Regions from separate parts of the Paenibacillus sp. GCM10027626 genome, predicted to be linked through region 1. Evidence: predicted binding sites of a transcription regulator. Region 1 holds the regulator's gene; the other holds the start of a gene.
The links. The regulator LexA, encoded in region 1, represses DNA repair genes until DNA is damaged. The targets are predictions, from matches to a motif close to CGAACATATGTTCG.
Positions count from the first base shown of each region.

Region 2: a site for LexA is predicted at 6,158-6,171, ahead of ACFQ0N_RS16465 (YhjD family protein). Genes of this name have one in related genera too.

Region 1 covers NZ_JBHTHC010000002.1:721,502-728,811, reverse strand. Annotated here, with positions in the region: gene metH (methionine synthase) at 1-2,589, opposite strand, end outside; gene ACFQ0N_RS07015 (1,2-dihydroxy-3-keto-5-methylthiopentene dioxygenase) at 2,738-3,277, shown strand; gene ACFQ0N_RS07010 (HAD family hydrolase) at 3,338-4,123, opposite strand; gene ACFQ0N_RS07005 (hypothetical protein) at 4,152-4,670, opposite strand; gene ACFQ0N_RS07000 (DUF896 domain-containing protein) at 4,695-4,895, opposite strand; gene ACFQ0N_RS06995 (LysM peptidoglycan-binding domain-containing protein) at 5,109-5,477, opposite strand; gene lexA (transcriptional repressor LexA) at 5,679-6,299, shown strand; gene ACFQ0N_RS06985 (histidine phosphatase family protein) at 6,504-7,094, opposite strand.
Region 2 covers NZ_JBHTHC010000008.1:923-8,232, reverse strand. Annotated here, with positions in the region: gene ACFQ0N_RS16490 (ADP-ribosylglycohydrolase family protein) at 1-170, shown strand, start outside; gene ACFQ0N_RS16485 (sensor histidine kinase) at 289-2,079, shown strand; gene ACFQ0N_RS16480 (response regulator transcription factor) at 2,076-2,792, shown strand; gene ACFQ0N_RS16475 (ABC transporter substrate-binding protein) at 2,807-4,063, shown strand; gene ACFQ0N_RS16470 (ribonuclease J) at 4,206-5,879, shown strand; gene ACFQ0N_RS16465 (YhjD family protein) at 6,279-6,656, shown strand; partial or broken gene ACFQ0N_RS16460 (Y-family DNA polymerase) at 6,683-6,866, shown strand; gene ACFQ0N_RS16455 (YgaP family membrane protein) at 6,968-7,162, opposite strand.

The sequences.
Region 1 (7,310 bases):
CCCTTCCTTCTTTTCCTCAGGCTCCAGCCCGCCTGATGCCTTGAAATTGGCCCATTCCTCCTCAAAGGCTTGACGATGCTCAGGCACCATCAGCTTGTTGACGATATCAAGGCCTTCCATTGCATCTTTGGCATAAAGAACAAGTCCATCATATTCTGGACCGATTCTCGTTTTTGTAAACTTGCGGGTCAAGGCCGCTCCCCCTACAAGAATAGGGGCATTAATGCCTGCCGTACGCAAATCCTGAGCTGTCACGACCATCTGCTGCGCCGATTTAACAAGCAGACCTGAGAGCCCGATGGCATCTGCCTGCTCCTTGCGATAAGCTTCTATCAATTGCTCCGGCGGCACCTTAATGCCAAGATTTATTATTTTATAGCCATTATTCGACAAAATAATTTCGACCAAATTTTTGCCGATATCATGGACATCGCCTTTTACGGTCGCCAATATAACTTTCCCTTTGACCGCCGTTTCATTCTTCTCCATAAACTGCTCCAAATGAGAAACCGACGCCTTCATTACTTCCGCGCTTTGCAGCACCTCTGCCACAATCAGCTCATTATTGTTGAACAGCCGGCCGACTTCCTCCATCCCTTTCATCAACGGGCCGTTAATAATGTCCAGCGGGGCATATTTTTTTAGGGCCTCGTCCAAATCGGGGATAAGGCCTTCCTTCGTGCCTTCAACGACATAAGAAGCAAGCCGTTCTTCCAGCGGCAAATTCGACGTTTTTTCTTTTTTCGCGATCTTCTTGTCCCGGAATGCAGATACGAATGCCGCAAGTGTCTCGTCATTCGTGTTGAAGATCAATTCTTCCGCCAGCTTCCGTTCTTCTTCAGGTATAGACGCGTAACGCTCCAGCTTTTCCGTGTTGACAATCGCATAGTCCAGTCCGGCCCGCGTACAATGATACAAATAAACCGAGTTCAGCACCTCGCGGCCAGCATCCGGCAATCCAAAAGAAATGTTGCTTAGGCCGAGAATCGTTTTGGCCTGCGGATATTTCTCTTTGATCATGCGAATGCCTTCAATCGTCTCTACAGCCGAACCGATATATTGCGGATCGCCGGAGCCCACCGGGAACATATTCGGATCAAAAATAATATCTTCCGGATTTAAGCCGTATTTGTTGACAAGTAGTTCATACGAACGGGTAGCGACCTCCATCTTCGCTTCCCGCGAAACAGCCTGGCCGCGCTCATCAATCAAAATACAGACAACGGCCGCTCCATAACGATGAATGAGCGGTACAATCTTCTCGAATTTCGTTTCGCCGTCCTCCAGATTAATGGAGTTGATGATCGCTTTGCCTTGCGAATATTTGAGCCCCAGCTCAATGATATGATCATAGGTTGAGTCAAGCATGAGCGGCACTTTAATTTTCTTGACCACCTGCGGCAAAAATTGCTGCACCGCATACGCTTCGTCAATGTCTGTATCCTGGAGATTGATGTCGATAATATGAGCGCCGCCCTTAACTTGCGCCCTGGCGATTTCGGAAGCTTCATCGAATTTTTCTTCTTTAATAAGCCGCTTGAATTTGCGCGAGCCCGAAATGTTGGTGCGTTCGCCAATCATGATCGGACGATTGTCCGCTTCAATAAATACGGTATCTATTCCGGAAACGGCCGGCGGATGCTCGCCCATCTGTTGGCGCGGCTCGTATTTGGACAAAACCTCCACCATGGCACGCGTATGCGCCGGCGTTGTCCCGCAGCAGCCGCCGGCAATGTTGAGCCAGCCCTGCTCAGCAAAGGCGGCAATCTTCGTCGCCAGCGATGCCGGCGATTCATGATATTGCCCGTTCTCATCAGGCAAGCCCGCATTCGGATAACAGCTGATTGCCGCATCGGCAATTGCCGACAAGGAACGAATATGGTCGCGCATAAATTCCGGTCCTGTCGCACAGTTGAGACCGATCGAGACCGGCTTCAAATGTTCCAGCGAAATATAGAACGATTCAATGCTTTGTCCGGCAAGCGTCGTGCCCATCGGTTCGATTGTGCCGGAAATCATGAGCGGCAGGTGGGTGCCTGTTATTTCATACGCCTTTTGAATGCCGATGCTGCCAGCCTTTACATTCAGCGTATCTTGAGAAGTTTCCAGCAGCAGCGCATCAACTCCGCCTTCAATTAGCGCCACCGCTTGCTCGCAATAGCTGTCAACGAGCTGATCGAACGTTACGCCGCCCGTGACTGACAACGTCTTTGTCGTAGGTCCCATCGCACCAGCCACATAGCGCGGATGGTCCGGCGTCGAAAACTTTCTTGCCGCTTCGACGGCGATAGCTGCCGCTGCCAGGTTGATTTCCCGCGCCTTCTCGGGTATATCATATTCCACCAGAACGACTCCTGTTGCGCCAAACGTGTTCGTCTCCAAAATATCGGCGCCTGCTTCCAAATAAGCTTCATGAATATCACGAATGACGTCCGGTCGCGTCAATACAAGCATTTCATTACAGCCTTCGAGGTCTTCGCCGCCGAAATCTCTAGCTGTCAAATCGCATTGCTGAATCATCGTTCCCATCGCGCCATCCAATATTAAAATGCGCCGCTTCAGCATTTCCTGCAATGTCGGTTTGTTCATTCAAAAGACCCCTTCCGTGTCGAAAATCATTAAGACATAGTCTACCAGAATACTCGGAATTTGAAAAGCTGGCAATCGACAGCCTTCCGGTTTTATAATATAATTATTCATATCGGAAATAAGAATATTGGAAATGAGGGATTCGGGAATGGCTGAAATTCGCATTCGCAACACAGAAGAACGTATCCAGGGCGAAGAAAACGTTCGCGCTTTTTTGGACCAACAGGAAGTATTATATGAACATTGGAATCCAGCCAAACTTTCCGCAGAGCTGCAAAATAAATTTGTTTTGAGCGCTGAAGAGAAAGAACAGATCTTGGCTACTTTCGACGAAGAAATTCGCGATCTGGCACAGCGCCGCGGCTATCAGACATGGGATATTATCGCCCTGTCCGATGCTACGCCTAATCTGGATGAGCTGCTCAAAAAATTCGAGCAGGTGCATACCCATACCGAGGATGAAGTACGCGCCATTACTGCCGGCCGCGGCATCTTCATTATTAAAGGCACTGACGATGTCGGCTATTTCGATGTTGAACTGGAAGCCGGCGACGTCATCTCCGTGCCGGAGCACAAGCCGCATTTTTTCACCTTAATGGACAATCGTCAAATCGTTGCAGTTCGTCTCTTTATTGAAACTGAAGGCTGGATCGCGCATCCCTATGAAGATCCCGCATTTCAAAAATGAGAAAAGGTCGAGTTCAGGAAAGCATCTCCTGTGCTCGACCTTTATTTTAACATATCCGATCTAGCTAAGCAGTGGCAACAATTGTTCCAGACTGGAAATTTCAAGCGTAGGAATAATTTCGTCCGTCCGTTGTTTTCCGTCGCGGTTGATCCATACCGAAGTCATGCCAATTGTATTGGCGCCCAAAATATCAGTTGTCAGCTTGTCGCCCACCATGATGCCATCCTCCGCCTCAAGCCCAAGCCGCTCAAGCGCATGCTCGAATATCTCCGCCGCCGGTTTGCCACGGCCAAATTCGCCGGAAATAATAATATGATCGAAATACGGTATAAGCTCAGGCACGCCATCGAGCTTTTCCTGCTGCAAGTCCGGCGAGCCATTCGTCAGCAGGAGCAGCTTATATTTGCCTTTCAATTGATCGAGCACCCGGAATGTCTCCTCGTATACAATCGGACGCTTGCGGCGCTCTGCCGGGAATTGCTCCGCCAGTTCAGCGCCAAGCTCAGCATCGTCGATGCCTAGCGCCTTCAGTCCGTTCGTCCATGCATCCTTGCGATATCCTGGCACTAACTGCTCCATCTTGCGGAACTCAGGCTGCTTGCCGGCAGTGAAATTGCCCCAAAGCCCCTCGAATGGATTAATTCCGATCATCTTCGTAAACGTAATCGTCTCGTACGATTCATACAGCTTGCGGGCTTCAGCGCGGACTGCCTCTTCCAGCTTGTCCGGATCGATGCCGGTCTTGGCCGCTGCCGTCTCGCAAGTTGCCGCAAATGCTTCCTGAACGCTGCGGTCATCCCACAACAAAGTGTCATCCAAATCGAATAAAACTGCCTTCTTAGCCAACCCAATTCCTCCTAAATGCGATTACAGCTTATTTTTCGTTGAAAGTAACTTGATTTGCCGCAGCAAAGGCCCGCAGACGCTCCGTCATTTGTTCAATCGGATAACGGTTAATCGTACGCGTAAACACCCAGTTCGCACCCTTCACTTGCTCGATGACAACATTGCCGGGTTCAACCTTAATCGCCTTTATATTGCTAGCCATCAGCATCCGGTCGCCGCTAAAACGGCGCGTCTTCACATAATCCTTACCAACAGCCAAATAAGGGCGCCGCAAAATAAACATGACAGCCAGCAGCAAATAACAAACGATGGTTACCCAGAACAAGGTGCCGCTCGTCTGCTCCGCTCCAGAAGCGGTAGACATAATGGCAAACAAGGCTGTAAACAGCACTAAAAATGCCGGTAAAATAATGCTGCGCCCTTTAAAGATATCCGCGCCGGGCGCAGAGACACCCGTATTTAACGGCTTCTCCCCCCGCTTTTTCCGCTGCTTGTTCAGTTGAGCTTGATTTTTTCTTACTTTTCTTTCCCATGACCGCGCTGACACAAATATAACCTCCTAAAATGCTGTCTAATGTTTTATTGAGCCTCCGCCGTTTGAATCTTCATCCTCTGCCCAGCGAATCGAATTCATCTGATTGCGGAAGTTTCTTCTGAAGTTGTCCAAATATTCCTTGCGCAGTTGTTCGCGCTCGGCCGTCTCCTCTGCTGTGAGCCCAACTGTCTTATGCTTGCGCGACAGCTCATTAATTCTTGCAATTAACTTCTCCAAAACAAGACGCCTCCCTGATCATTAAAGCAATGACATATGTACCACCCTTTACTTTGCATTTTTAATCCTCAATTGTCAAGAATGCCGCGAGATGTTCACCCTTTGTTCCTTAATACTGCCAAAACAAATGCATAAAAAAAAGCGTCGAATCCGGGCAATGACCCGGACGCAACGCTTACCTAAATTGAAACTATCCCCCATAACGTCCAACCATTACTTCGCAGGCACGATCAACGTCTGTCCTACCTTCAACATACTGCTCTTCAATTGATTCCGCTGTTGAATATCATAGACGACACGTCGTAAATCCTCGTCTTGATTGCGTACCTTGCCCGCTATTGCCCATAGCGTGTCCCCCGCGCCAACTACGAGGATGCGTTCATCGGCACGAGCCGGCTCCAACTGCTCCCCGTTAGCGCTGCTTTTCACTAAATTCAACCCGCTGTAGAGCAATATTGCGAACAGCGCTGCTGCTGCAACACGCACCATCAGACGTCCTGCCGTCCGCTTCTTCATTGCCTGCTTTGCCGGCTTATTGCCCAGTTCCTTCCGATCGCTGCTATAATAAGAGATTGTCATCATGACCAGCACCCCAAACGTTTGTTCTGTTTTGTTGAATTTAGAATAGCACGAACATCCGTTTGCAGTCAATACCAAAACAAGAACTTTTGTTCGTAATTTTTTTGCAAAATAATTAAAGTGCATTTTTTCTCGAACCTATGTTTGTACGAACTCCGGTTCTGTGCTATAATTTTACACAAATGAACTTATGGAGTGATTCCAGTGTCGAAACTTTCCAACCGCCAGCAGGCGATACTCGAATTCATCAAGAATGAAGTTCGGGAGAAAGGCTACCCGCCATCTGTACGTGAAATCGGTGAAGCAGTAGGTCTCGCCTCGAGCTCGACGGTACACGGCCATCTGGATCGATTGGAGAAGAAAGGTCTGATCCGGCGCGATCCAACCAAACCGCGGGCGATCGAGATTTTGGACCAGACGATTTCAGAGCTGCCGTTCCCGCAAGCCATCGCCAAAGTGCCGGTCGTCGGCAAAGTAACCGCAGGTATGCCGATAACAGCAACCGAGAACATCGAAGACTACTTCCCGTTGCCGGCCGACCGCGTCGGGGACGATAACGTCTTTATTCTCAGCGTTATGGGCGAAAGTATGATCGAAGCGGGTATTCATGACGGCGACTATGTGATCGTCCGTCAGCAGCCGACTGCCATGAACGGCGATATCGTCGTAGCAATGACCGAGGATGATGAAGCAACCGTCAAGACCTTCTACAAAGAGAAGGATCATATCCGCTTGCAGCCGGAGAACGCTACGATGAAGCCGATTCGATTGCGCAATGTCACCATTTTGGGCAAGGTTATCGGATTGTTCCGCGACATCCATTAGAATGCGGGGCTGCCTTGCATAAGGCAACTCAAGTTACAGTGAAAAGGAAAGAGCTGTCTCAGAAGCAGTTGACAAACCGCTTCTGAGACAGCTCTTTTTTAACCACGCCAGAATTTATACGTTTTCAGGCTGTGCGGAAAAAACAAAATTCTTATTGGCGATAAAAACCACCTCAAGCTTACGAGGCGGGTTTGCCAGGCAAACCTATAGGTCGCTCATCCTCGAAGGACTTCGATAGAAGTTTTTCTCATCGCGTTCATATAGATACAGCTTCCCATTATCCGCATAGGTAAAGCCTGGGCCGTGAAAGCCCCTCCTTTTCAGCTCCTTGCGCAAATAATGCATCAGCGCTGCATGGCTCACAATAAGCACGCTGCTTGCCTGTCCGACCATAATTTCATCGATCACCGTTTTGACCCGCGCCTTTGCCTCCTCTATATCCGCTCTCGTGCGGCGATTAAACAGCCCTGAAAACCTGATTAGGATCGCCCACACAAGAAAGGGCAGCTTCAACTTGAACTTGAATTCAGGCGCCGGAATTTCCCGCAGCTCTGCCTTCACATGAAGCTTTCCGCCAAAAATTAATTCAGCCGTACGAACCGCCCTCGGCATTACACTGACATAGCACTCATCCCAAGCCGTTTCCCCCAGCCCGGTTTCTCCCTCCTCAATATCAGCCTGATCATAGGCGCGAAACCATTCCGTCACCTCATCCGCACTAAAGCGCCTCCCTTTCGGATATGGATGCTTCACTTTGAAATGTCGAACTAACCCGATTTTTCGTACCATATGCATATGAGCAATCTGCTCCCTGTCTCCCCTTTCACCATCAGACTCAAATGCGAACAAACGGACTTATTCGCTAGTATGCCAATTGTGGCAGAACTTGTATCCGTATGCAACCCTTTTACAAACAAATAAACTCTGCAGGCAGGCAGAGTTTAATCGCTTCTATACTGGGCAAAAACCACGGATTTATGCAATTAGTAACAAACACCCAATCATTAAGCA
Region 2 (7,310 bases), on a different contig from region 1:
CGATTGGCGTCAAGGTGAAGGGCGCGCATATTGCTGTCCATGTAAACGGGGAACTGCAGTTTGAATATGAAGACAAGCATGAGCCGCTGCTTACGGGCTGCATCGGCTTCGGCAATCGCGATGGCTCGCGTACCGCCTATGCTTCCTTTGCGGTGAAGCCGGTCGTATAATAGTAAGAAAGCCGGGTAAGCAGCAGCGCCGACCCGGCTTTCTCTCTTTTGGAATATGCATCTTTTTCCTCCGTTCGTGTTAAAGTAAAGCCATAACATAGGAGGTCTCGGATCCGGGATGTATCGATTTCGATTTCGTAACAAAGCTTACTCGATCAAGGCCAGAATGACCGTTCAATTCGCTGCCTTGTTTTTGCTGATCCTTTGCTGCATCGGCTTGTTTTTGTTCGAGAGAACGAAGACGACCTTTCAAGAGACGACGATTGATTTTATGAAAAGCACATCGAGACAGCTCAGCCAGAAAATCGATGAGCATCTGAAAATGGCAGAGGCCAGTGCCAGCAATGTCATCAGCAACTGGAGCCTGCAAAGCATCCTCAACGGACAGGAGAAGCACCTCTACTATCGGCAGGCGCAGCAGTTGACCTCGATTATGAAGGGGGCATCGAGCGCGAGTACGAATTTATCCGCTATTCAAATCTACTCGCCGCAATTCGGATACATCGGCTACAATAATAGCGTACTGCAGCCTTATGAAATAACAGACGCTGTGTTTGCGATGACAGATGAGCGCAAGGTGCCGTTCGAGCGTATGGAATGGCTCGTCTCCAAAGAGACGATCGGGCAATATCCTTACATTTATGGAATTCGGCAAATGACGAATTTTATCGGCGAGAAAAAGCTCGGCTACGTGATGATGCTGCTCAATATTAATGAACTCTACAATGAATTCCGCCGTATGAACAGCGATTCGCAAGGGGAGCTGCTGCTTTATGACGGGAAAGGGAATTTAATAGCAGGCGGAAGCTCGATGAAGCCGGAGGCGGTCCATTATTATTTTAAGCGCATACAGTCGATTGCCTCCGGCTCTTATCTCATTGACGATTCTCAATATGGAGAGTACCTGATCACACAGCATGCTGTAAATGATTCCAAATGGCATACGGTCGTTATTCTTCCTGCCGCGGTGTTGAACCAGAAGATGTCCTATATGAAGGAAATTTGGATCTGGGCGTCACTGCTGGCGATCATTACGATTTTTGCCTGCTCATGGCTGCTTTCGCTGCGGATTTCCTTGCCGATCAGACGGATGCAGCGGGCGATGAAGCGGGTGGAAAAGGGCGATCTCAACCAGGTGCTGCCTCCTACCGGAATTAAAGAAATTAATGAGCTCGGCAACTCCTTCAACCGGATGTCGAATGAAATTAACCGGTTGATCAATCAGGTATACGAAGTGGAGATCCTCCATCAGCAAGCGGAGCTGCGGGAGCTGCAGGCGCAAATCAATCCTCATTTTCTGTATAATACATTGGACTCCGTTTACTGGATGCTGATTGACAAGGATGAGGAGGAGGCGGCCAAAATCATTATCTCCCTCTCCAAGCTGTTTCGCTATACAATTAGCAGCAAGCGCGAGACGGTAACGGTGAGTGAGGAGTTTGAGCATATTAAAAACTATATGTATGTACAGCAGCAGCGTTTCACCAAAATTAAGATGTCCTGCTGGACCGCACCGGAAGCCGCCCATTTTCCGCTCTTGAAATTGACGATCCAGCCATTAGTAGAAAATGCGATCTATCATGGGCTGGAAAGCAGAAGCGACGGAGGTTCGGTTACAGTCAGCGCAGTCAGCGGCGGGGCAGACTATGGTGTCGTCTTGCGCGTTGCGGACGACGGGGCCGGGATGTCCGAAGAGCGGCTGGCGCTGCTTCGCGCTTCCCTAGGCAAGCAATCGGCCGACTCCGGCGGTCTGAATAAAAGTATGGCGCTGGAAAACATTTATAAGCGTATCAAGCTCTATTACGGCGAAGCAGGGACGATGCAGATTGAGAGCGAACCAGGCCGGGGGACTAACGTGACGATCAGGCTGCCGTATCCGCAGAAGCAGCAGGGAGAAGGGACGCAATGAAAATTTTACTGGTAGATGACGAAGAAAGAGTGACGCAGGGGCTCTCCAGACAGCTGCAAAAGTATCGCGGCCATTGGGAAATTGCCGGTACTTTTACTACCGGGCATCAGGCGCTGGAGTTTTTGGCCCATCAGACCGCTGATGTCATGCTAACCGATATTCGCATGCCGGAAATGGACGGGCTGGAGCTGGTACGTCAAGCCTCAGCCCTGCATCCGCAGCTGAAAGCGGTTATTTTGACCGGATATGCGGAATTTGAATATGCGCAATCGGCGATTAAATTCGGCGTGGTGCGCTATTTGCTGAAACCGGTAGAGTATCAGGCTGTCATCGAGCTGCTTGATCAATTGGAAAAAACGATCACTCCCGAGCAGTGGTTGGGGACGATCGACAAGGCGCTGCTTTATATAGACGAGCACTATTCCGATAGTACATTATCGCTGACAGGCGTGGCGGACTATGTTGAGCTGAGCGCGCCTCACTTCAGCCGTTTGTTCAAGCAGGAGAAGAGGGAGTCGTTTATTCAGTATTTGACCAGGCTGCGCCTGCAGCAAGCGGCCTTCCTGCTGGAAAACAGCCAGCTGAAGGTCTATGAAATCGGACAGGCTGTCGGCTACAATGACCAGCATTACTTTTACAATCTGTTCAAAAAGCATTACAATGTCACACCATTGCAGTTTCGGGAGGAGGCAGCCGGCAAGCGCCAACCATGAGAAAACGACCCAGCATGATAATACTCACGATAATGATCTGCTTCTCCTTGACGCTGGCAGGCTGCGGCGGCAATGCGTCCCAAATGCCGGAGAGCAGGCCGGATGCGAATAAGACGGTCATTCGCATCTCCTTCAGCGGCACAGAGCTGGAGAAGCGGGTGCGCTATGAAACGGCTGAACGCTTTATGCAGGCGCATCCGGAAATTTCGATTGAATGGATCGATTTGGGCCCCAACCGGTACGAGAAGACATTGACGCTGATTTCTGGCGGCAATGCCCCGGATATCCTCTACATTAATGAATGGACGCTGTCGCTTGCTGAACGCGGCGTACTGCTGCCGCTGGATGATTTTATTGCCGGAGACGCGTCGTTTAGAAAGCAGGATTTTTACCCGGCGGTTATGGAGGCTTATCAGTTCGATGGCAAGCAGTATGGCATTCCGCAGGAGATTTCGCCTTATGTGACCTATTATAATAAAGACCTGTTCGATCAGGCCGGAGTGCCTTACCCGACAGATCAGTGGAGCGAAGCGCAATTTATGGAAGCCGCGGCCCGGCTGACTGACCCTGATAAGCAGCAGTATGGCTTTTTATACGATAATTACGGAGCTCCGCTTGACGGGATGCTTTCCCGCAACAATGTGGAAATTTATGCAGCTGATCCTGCCCAAAGCCGCCTTGATTCTGCCGATGCGCTGGAAACGTTGACGACGATCAAGCGGATGGCCGTCGACGACAAAAGCTCTCCCGATCCGGCTGATATCCGGGCTATGGGCCAAGGGAGCGAGTCGTTATTCCGCAATCAGCATATTGCTATGTTTTCGGCTGGCATGTGGCATTTGCCATCGTTCGGGAATCATCCGCTGCCCTTCAATTGGGACGTTGTGAAGATGCCCCGCAAGCGCAATCAGCAGACGAAGGTAGCGGCGCTGAGCTGGTCGATATCCAAAGATTCGAAGCATCCGCGCGAAGCATGGGAGGTGCTCAACTATTTTACCGGTATCGAAGGCATGCGGATTGTAGCCAAACATAGTATGGCACTGCCCGCCGTTTCCAACAAGGAAGTGAACAGCATCATTCTCGAAGCGAAATTTCCGCAGCATATTCAGGCTTTTGTTGACAGTGCTCCCGATATTCGTATGACCGAATATAAAAATGAGCGCTTTTCCGAAATTAATGATATCATCGCTGAAGTGATGGACAAGCTGCTGCTTGGTGACATTACGCCGGAGGAAGCGCAAAGGCAGCTGCTGGCAAAGATAGAGGGCTGACAAGCGAGCGTGGATGGTTCTTTCTTTTGGCGAAAAATGACTTGAATGACAGCAGCCATTATGCGGCAAAATGTACATCAAGCAGAGTCGAAGTAGACAAACTTTTATTTTTATGCTCAGGTAGAGGGAGTCGGAGATCTTTATGGCCATACAGTCAGGAAAGCTATTGGTCGCTGCACTAGGCGGAGTCAATGAGATCGGGAAAAATATGTACCTGCTGCAGTATGAAGATGACATTATTGTGATCGACTGCGGGTCGAAGTTTCCTGACGAAAGTTTTTTGGGCATCGATTTAATTGTGCCGGACGTTACTTATTTGCTGGACAATGCGGACAAAGTGCGGGCGCTGATCGTTACGCATGGCCACGAGGATCACATCGGCGGCATTCCGTATTTGCTGAAGCAATTGAATATCCCGATCTACGCCTCGCAATTAACGGTTGGTCTGATTGAGGTGAAGCTGCGCGAGCACAGGCTCCTGAGTGAAACAAAGCTGCATGTTATTGATGCGGACACCCGCCTGGAGCTGGGGACGGTGAAGATCACTTTTTTCAGCACCAATCATAGCATTCCGGATTGTTTGGGCGTCGCCTTCCACACTCCTGAGGGGATAGTCGTGCATACCGGCGATTTTAAATTTGATATGTCGCCAGTAAACCGGCAATACCCCGACCTCCACCGCATGGCCGAGATCGGAAAGAACGGCGTACTGCTGCTGATGTCCGAAAGTACGAATGCAGAACGGCCCGGCTTTACGCCATCGGAGCGGTTAGTAGGCGAAAATATTGCAGAGGCGTTTATGAAGGCGGAGCAAAAAGTGTTTATTTCCACCTTTGCCTCTAACGTTCACCGCCTGCAGCAAATTGTTGACGCTGCGGTTCAGTCCGGGCGCAAGCTCGTGCTGCTCGGCCGCAGCATGGTAAATGTAACAGCCGTCGCTCAGGAGCTGGGTTATTTGAACATACCGGACGGGATGCTCATTGAAGCTGGTGATACCGACCGTTTTACGCCGGAAAAAATTGCTGTTCTTTGTACGGGCAGTCAAGGGGAGCCGATGGCCGCTCTGTCCCGCCTGGCCAGTTCAAATCACCGGCAAATCGATGTCATGCCCGGAGATACAGTCATTATAGCGGCGACGGCGATTCCGGGAAATGAGCGCAATCTCGCCCGTGTTATTGACAATCTTTATTTGCTGGGAGCGCGGGTGATATACGGATCGGGAAGCGCGACGGGAATGCATGTCTCCGGCCACGGCAGCCAGGAAGAGCTGAAGCTTATGCTGACGCTGATGAAGCCCCGTTACTTTATTCCGGTTCACGGCGAGTTCAGAATGCTGTATCAGCACCGGCTGCTGGCGCAATCGGTCGGCGTTGAAATGGAAAATATTTTTATCGTCAACAACGGTGAAGTCGTGGAAATCCAAAACCAGATCGCCCGCAAAAACGGGAAAATACCGTCAGGCAATACGCTGGTCGATGGTTTGGGAATCGGCGATATCGGCAATGTTGTGCTGCGCGACCGCAAGCAGCTATCGGCAGACGGTATGTTGGTTGCCGTCGTCACGCTTAGCAAGACGGAAGGCTGTATTTTGTCCAGCCCGGACATCATCTCCCGCGGTTTTGTATATGTGCGCGACTCGGAGGAGCTGATGAATGACATTAGCCAGCTCGTCATATCCACCATTGAGAAGCTGCAGGAGGAAAATGTGAGCCAATGGAGCGCCATGAAGCAGACGCTGCGAGAGGCGCTGGGGCGCTTCATATTTGCGCAGACGAAAAGAAGGCCGATGATTTTGCCGATCATTATTGAGGTGTAATTTGTGGGATACTATTGGTCAATCGCATGCAAAGGAGGGGACAGGATTGTCGAAACAGCAAGGGCATGGCGCCCAAAATACTACAACGCGAACGTCGGACAAGAAAGGCAAAAAAGGCGGCGGAAACAAGTAGGCGAAGATACATTTTTGGGCGGACTCGGCCCCTGACGGCTGAGTCCGTTTTTCAGTTTTATGCTTCTGCTGGCAGCTGACATGTCTTTACTTTGTACATGTCAGTTTTTTCCGTTGCATAAACAGCCTGCTCTTGATATATAATAAGAACATATATTCGTATTTAGAGAGGCGCATCATCATGTCGGCTAACCATGTTATTATGCTTGTCGATTGTCAGTCATTTTACGCGTCCGTAGGGAAGGCGTCTCATCGGGGGCTGATTATATGACACAAGCCCCCCTAGAGACTGAAGGCGACCTCCATCTGGTCAAAGAATACATTTTACTCCCCATTCTTCTTGATGTTTTGGAAAGAGATATTAAAGCATTAGGGACAGTGAAGTTAAAGATGAATGTTGTATATATCAAAGTGTTAAGATCCGCACAAGATCTAATCACTGCAGACGTTATGCTGATTCGCCAAAACATGCGTTACAGAGGAATAAAAGTGTATGAACAGCAGCGAACCGAGTTGTGCATTGAGGCCCGTTATTTATGCAGGGGATATCAACATAAGTTCTCTATGCTTTGGGGGGTGGTGAAAGCGGAGCTTTACAAGTACTTAAGTAAATATCTGAATATCGATTTTAGGAGCATCCTTTGATAAACGATAACAAACGTCGAATCGTGATGATAGCTGATCGTCAGTCCTTATACGCAAGCGTTGAAAAAGCTGCCCACCCCGAATATGCAGACCAACCTGTCAATGTTGCAGAAGACCTGGCCCGTCGATCCGGAATCATCCTGGCTTGCGTGTCACCTTGCTAAGCAGCATGATATCACTACTGCAGAACGGCTTGGATCTCGATACGCTCCCATAAGCCCCCATGTTACGCACAGTAATGATGGGGGCTTATTTTTGTGCCGCGGCATATTCGGATTCTTTTTGAATGAAATCAGTGATAGAAGGAGTATTTATTGCTTGGTACTAACTTTGCAATTGTTGATTCCTAAAAGAGTATTAAGGGGACAATAACGTGTCGCGCCTGTTATTATTGGCGCCAATCCAACAAGTCCCCACCAACTTCTGTAATACAGGCCCACGAGAACAATAATAGCGCCAATAGATATTCGTATCACTCGCTCGGTTTTTCCAACGTTACATTTCATTTTAAAATCCTCCCTGGAACTGATGGAGTTAATCCCCATCATGTCATTTTATTTTTGTCTGTTACTTGTATTGCTTATTTTGTCCTTCTTTAGGAAACGAAATTCAAAAAAATTAGAAAGCCGCCATACAGGATGGTCCTGCGGGACT